DNA from 2 places in the Paenibacillus sp. B46(2026) genome. Region 1 is predicted to be linked to the other one. Evidence: riboswitches for the same ligand, from Rfam matches in the RefSeq annotation. Region 1 holds a riboswitch; the other holds the start of a gene.
The links. A riboswitch is a leader RNA that binds a small molecule or an ion and turns the genes downstream of it on or off. The one in region 1 is predicted to bind S-adenosylmethionine.
Positions count from the first base shown of each region.

Region 2: linked by a shared signal. The riboswitch ahead of mmuP (S-methylmethionine permease) and the one ahead of AC1S8V_RS24460 (methionine ABC transporter ATP-binding protein) in region 1 are both predicted to bind S-adenosylmethionine.

Region 1 covers NZ_CM165907.1:5,512,515-5,515,758, forward strand. Annotated here, with positions in the region: gene AC1S8V_RS24455 (methionine ABC transporter permease) at 1-299, opposite strand, end outside; gene AC1S8V_RS24460 (methionine ABC transporter ATP-binding protein) at 301-1,335, opposite strand; SAM riboswitch class I at 1,462-1,603, opposite strand; gene AC1S8V_RS24465 (Cthe_2314 family HEPN domain-containing protein) at 1,733-2,449, opposite strand; gene AC1S8V_RS24470 (COX15/CtaA family protein) at 2,616-3,244, opposite strand, start outside.
Region 2 covers NZ_CM165907.1:5,869,130-5,872,373, forward strand. Annotated here, with positions in the region: gene mmuM (homocysteine S-methyltransferase) at 1-562, opposite strand, end outside; gene mmuP (S-methylmethionine permease) at 540-1,952, opposite strand; SAM riboswitch class I at 2,045-2,146, opposite strand; gene AC1S8V_RS26135 (Ger(x)C family spore germination protein) at 2,215-3,244, opposite strand, start outside.

The DNA of each region.
Region 1 (3,244 bases):
ATAACTAAAGGTGGGATAACACCAAGCACCCCTGTAGCTGTACCGACGAGTGAACGAGTGAATGGAATAAGAGCAACAATCAATATGATAAATGGGATCGATCGCAAAATATTAACAATCAGGGACAGTATAATGTACACCACCCTTGACTGGGTTGAAGCAGATCGGGCTGTCATGAACAGCAGCACCCCGAGCGGTAAACCAAAGATTACGGTAAACAAGCCTGATACACCCAAAATTTGCAGTGTCTCAATGGAAGCTTTACCAACCTCTTCCCAACGTACGGTTGAAAAATCCATGTTAACGTAACACCTCCACATCAAGTCCCTCTGCGGTTAATTCTGATATCGTCCGGTCAATCGCATTAGTATCGCCTTCGAACCGAACGGTCAGCTGACCATAAGGAACCTGTTTGATCGTAGAGATCGTACCTTGCAGGATGGCAAAATCCACACCCGTTTTACGTACCGTTCTGGATAAAATCGCTTCATACGTTTTGTTACCCAAAAAGGATATCTTCACAAGTTTGGAAGCAGCACCTGCCTGTAATTCCAAGCCTGCATTCGCCAAAGCAGTCTCTTCAAGGGCAAGTTCAACTTCATGATCACGCATCATAAAGTCCCGCGTAATGGCATGCTGCGGCTTCAGGAATACTTCGGTTACAGGTCCCTGTTCCACTATGCCGCCTTGATGAATGACAGCCACTTTGTCACAGATATTCTGGATGACGTGCATCTCATGTGTAATCAGCACAATCGTGAGGTTGTACTTTTCGTTAATGTCGAGCAATAACTTCAGAATTGAATTTGTCGTCTGCGGATCAAGTGCCGAGGTGGCCTCATCACAGAGAAGTACATTCGGATCACTTGCAAGTGCTCTCGCAATCCCTACACGTTGTTTCTGTCCACCCGATAATTGAGCCGGATATTTGTTGCTATGATGCTCCAGACCAACCAGAGTGAGCATTTCCTTCACTTTGCGATCAATGGCTTCCCTGGGTGTATTCACAAGCTTTAGTGGAAAAGCCACATTGTCATATACCGTTGCCGAGGATAACAGGTTAAAGTGTTGAAAAATCATCCCGATCTTGCGTCTCTGTTGCTGCAATTCGGTTTTATTCAGTTCAGTCAGGTTGATCCCGTCTACCCAAACTTCACCCTCCGTAGGGCGTTCCAACAAATTAATGCAACGGATCAGTGTACTTTTACCCGCTCCAGAATGGCCGATCACTCCGTAGATTTCACCCTTCTGAATGCTCAAATTCAGCTCGGATAATGCTGTTGTAGATTTTGCTCCTTTGCCGTACGTCTTCGTTAAACCTTTTAATTCAATCAATCGCACTTGCCCCTTTCCAACCACCTACATGTATCTTTACCCGATCTAAAGGAAAACTCCCCTATACATACAAAAAAAGAGCCCTTTGCAGATACAAAGAGGGCTCTTTACGTGAAAGAATATACCTTCTCATCTGCCAAAATCGTGTCTTGCACCATTTTGTAGGAATTAGCACCTAACATCTATAACGAATGACACATGTGTCGTGTCGTTACAAATCGGTTGCCGGGCTTCATCGGGCCTGTCCCTCCGCCGCTCTCGATAAGAAATATGTTGTTGTAGGATTCTATAAGTTCATGTAGTTTATGCTTTATAATGTGAACATAACTTCTGAAATATCAGTCATATCTGTGTAACATTCGATTGAAACTCAGTATATTCCAAGTATTCCGATTTGTCAAAGGGAATTATTTCTTTGCCATATTTTATTGATATAGCTATAAGAGGCTGTTAACGTTTCACAGACCATATCCACGCCCTGACGCATTTCCTGCACATGTTGATTCAGATCCTCCAATTTCACTTTACCTTGCAAGGTCTGATGTAACTGCCACAAATCATCGTGCATTTCGGAGTTCATGTAGTGAATTTCCATATTACGTCGTTTGCGGAGCTTGCTCATCGGCTCACGATAAGAGTCCTTGATCTGAATCAACCGCAAGGCAAGATCATGATGCTCCCTCGCATAGTCGAACTGTCTTAACACAGTAAAATAAGAAAAGTGCGCTTTTGTATTTGAGGTATTCAGCTGGAATATCTCATTCAATACGGTGCCGACTTTATCCAGAATGGCAAAGCAGCGAATGAAGCCATCTTTGTAGAAATACACATACCGGGCATACTCGGCTTTTTCGGGCGGCGTCATATCGTCCGTAGAACCTGCAACGACCTTTTGGCGAAAATGAGCAGCAGCGAAGCAGCTTTGCTCCAGTTCATCCAGTGAAGAGATAAGCCCCTGGGTCCACACATACAGTTTCCGATAGTCATGCGCGGGGTCATGGTCCACATGCATTTGTCGCTGAAATAGCTCAAGCGTATGCGCCATGGACTCCATTGCTTCTTTCAGCAAACCTTCGTTTACACGCGGCTTTTCTCCCAGCAACGTTCGCAGCATATATAACCTCCTCTTTTCCAAATCAACAAGGTTTCATCACTATAATACATAATCATTCCGAGTAAACGTGTAATTGCAGCTTGCCATAGGTTGCCCTGTTCCCCCTGACATCAAACAAAGTCCACCTGTCCAATGATGTGCATCACTGGATGGTGGACTTTCATATTTAGAACCGATTAACCGGGCGATGCAGCTTGTACACCAGGAAACTCATATACGTTAATACCCCGAACAGTATGGCGATATCCAGCATATGCGCAAGAGCTACGAACATGTATACTTCCGGACGGCTCATCGTCACCATCATGAAAATACCGATGACCACTTGCATCAGAATCAGAACAACAGATACCACGCCAAGGGTACGCATTTCCTTGTTATCCGGATGATTACGATACGCGAAGTGCCCCAGAATTGCGATTACAATTACTAGAGAAGCAGCTGCCGCACGGTGAGCAAAAGCAACCGCTACCCCGCCCGAAAGCTCAGGAATAATCTGCCCGTTACAGAGTGGAAATCCGGAGCAACCACCGGCAGAATCCGTGTGACTCACAAATGCACCCGTGTATACCACGAGATACGTGTAGATCGTGGAGAACCAGACCAGATTTCTGAATTTTTTACTGACCCGAGGGTATTTATTCAGACGCTCCAGTCCACCATCTTTTGCCTCCTGCCTTATACCCAATGCCATCATAAGCGAACTGGCAAAGGCAATCAGCGCAAAGCCGAAATGAAGTGCCATAACTGCTGAAGATTGGGAGAAAACGACGGCAAAAGCCCCCATGATTCCCT
Region 2 (3,244 bases), 360 kb from region 1:
CATCCGACACGCCGTAATGTCCCACATACTCTGAACCATCCGCCAGATAGGCGCCGTACGGTCCAACGGACCCGGCAATAATTGGACGTGGACGAAGACAGTCTTCTTCGCGATCCTCTGTACGATCTGTTATATACTCCTCATTCTCCACGGTCTCGGAACGTACCGAAGGAGCTTTTACAAGCTGACCTGTCGAGCTTTCTCTCCCTACTAAACCACCCTGCACTTCTGCCCATACGTCATCTCTCGCCTTTGCAGCCAGTTCCACCGTCTTGCGAATCAGGTCCAACGCTTCTTGCTCTCCGATTCCTCTCTTGCTAAAGCCATCCACCGTCGCCTGATAACTGGATGTAATGGCGCAGTCGGCTCCTGCTCGAAAATAATCCGCATGGACCTGAACGATAACGTCCGGATTCTCAATTAACACACGCGCCGACCATAGCGGATCATCCAGATCAGATCCATGCTGTTCGAGTTCCGTTGCGAGCGCTCCATCCAGAATCATGACCGGATGTTCGCGCAGGATCTGTTCTATGGGGTTAATCTGTTGTACTTGCGTCATGTACTTGTCCTCTTTTCTTATTCACACGTTCTGTCAGATAATAAGCTGCGTAACACACTGCGATAAATGGAATCCCACAATACAGCGCAATTCGCTGTGTAGGATCAAAAGCAATACCTATGCATGAAGCCAGGCATAATATAAATGAGATAATCGGTACCGCCGGATACAGTGGTGTGCGGTAGACCAGATCTTTGACCGCATGTCCTTCCCGGATATACTGTCTACGGAACATGTACTGGGAAGCACTGATGCTCATCCATACGGCCACAACAGCCAGACCTGAAATGGAGACCAGTGTAATATACACGGTACCTGGCGCAATGATGCTGGACAGCAGAGCGAGCGCACCACCAACCATACTGATCAGGAGCGCATTCAGCGGTACCCCGCGTTTCGTCAATTTGGCGAACCAAGGAGAGATCGTTCTTTTATCAGCCAGAGACCAGAGCATCCGTGATGAAGCATACAGGCCTGAATTGGCAGCAGAGAGAATTGCCGTTAGAATAACAAAGTTCATAATGTCTGCTGCATACGGTACACCCACTCGCTCCATGACCGCTACAAATGGACTTTGCAGTACACTGGCATCCGACATAGGCAGCAAGGCAGACAAGATAATAATCGTTCCGATGAAAAAAATCACCAAACGCCACAGCGTTGTATGAATAGCCTTTGGTATTGTCTTTTCCGGATTCTCCGTCTCCCCGGCAGCAATGCCGATTAACTCGGTGCCTGAGAATGCAAAATTTACAGCAAGCATGGTCATCAATATCGCTGTAGCCCCATGAGGGAACCATCCAGATGCTGTAATATTCGATAGAAACGGAGCAGGTTCAGCATCCGCCATCGGAATGATACCAAACATGGCTGCGCCACCGATAATAATGAAGATTACGATGGTAACTACTTTCACCGATGAGAACCAGAACTCCGATTCCGCGAAAAATTTTACCGTCAGTGCATTAAACAAAAAGATCATCAGTGCAAACAGCGCGCTCCAGATCCATACGTTCACCGATGGAAACCAACGCTGCATTAGCAGTCCCGCGGCTGTAAACTCGGAACCAAGGGCAACCGTCCAGGTTAACCAGTACAACCAGGCCACCGTGTATCCTGTTGCTGGTCCGATGTATTTGGCTGCGTAGCTATGAAATGCTCCCGTCTCTGGCATATGAACAGACAGTTCACCGAGACATAGCATGACCAGATATACGACGATTGCTCCGATCAGGTAGGACAGAATGGTTCCCAGTGGTCCCGCCTGCTGAATCGTGTAACCCGAGCTGAGGAATAATCCCGTTCCAATGACTCCTCCGAGAGAGAGCATGATCACATGCCGTGCCTGCATTTTCCGCTGAAAATGCCCTTTATCGTTGTTGTTCTCCATACCTGCTGCTCCCCTACTTCTTCATCCAGAAAAAACAAAAAAGACCCACTCTTCCTAAAGAGTGCGCCGTTACTGACAAATAAAAACAAACGCTCCTATCTATCAGGCTTTCACCCGCTGGAATTAGCACAGTATCCTTCAGATCTGTTGCTGAGGTTTCTAAGGGCCAGTCCCTCCACCTCTCTGGATAAGAAAATGATTTTTTATAAATATAGCGATCTATCATGAATGTGTCAACAGTTATTCAAAATTGAACATGTTTCTAGTCGGTTGAGGAACCCGGACTGTTAATGCTGAGGTTCACCTCATAAGTAATCGGCACGGTGCTAAAAATTTGGTCCCAATCGTCTTTGACCTTTTTCCATGTTTCCGGATATTTGATGCGCAGACTATCCCGAAAATCAGCAACGTCTACTTTATAGGTGTGTTGAAGTTTGTAGAGAACCTGTCGAACCTGTTGCTCGGCCAGCTCAGCAAATTCCTCTTCCAGCTCTTTGAGGTAAGCCTCCTCTAGCTCTTCTTCGGGAACACGCCAATCCTCCATCAGCCAGCCTTCAGATTCGTTCTTTACATGGAACGATATATCATCGCCGACCACCTTCGGAATTACTTTTGTTTTTTTCTTCTTCGTTTCAAATATAACGGTGAACCCCTCCTTGTTATATGTCTTCAAGACGCCTCCTTTTGCTTTAGGCTTAATCCACGATAGCCCTTCCAGGTCCGTTTGACTCAGTTCCCCGAGAAATTTTTTCGTCTTTCCATCAAAAACGCTGCCTCCGGAGAACTCATCTTCTCCATTGGAATTCAGCACATTTTGAAGCAGGAAGCTGGATCCGGATTGCATTTTGGCATCTAATTTGGAGAGCAAGACTGGGTCCAGAATCTTATTGGAAATGTACGAATTGTTCGTTATTCCTGTGAGATGAAATGCAGGAATCCGGGAAGGGTCCTGTGAAGTCAGTACATCTACCGCACGATGATGACTAATCAGGACCAGGCAATTTGGACGAATATCGTTATCTCGAAGGACTAAATCAAGGAGTTGGTCCAGACCATACTTTTTGGCAATATCCTTGGAGACAACGATAACCTTCAGATGATGTCCGATAAGTGGACGATCTCGCCTTAGTGCAAACTGACGAAAGATTTGCAGCAAGGAATCTCCGGTAAGCTGTTCATTGGAATAGGAGCTTTTGCCTGAAGCAGGTGAACCGGATTGCTCGCTTTTCTGGCTTTTCGAACTACCCGGAGCAATCTGTACTGTGGCTGTCACATTTTTCTGCATCGGATAC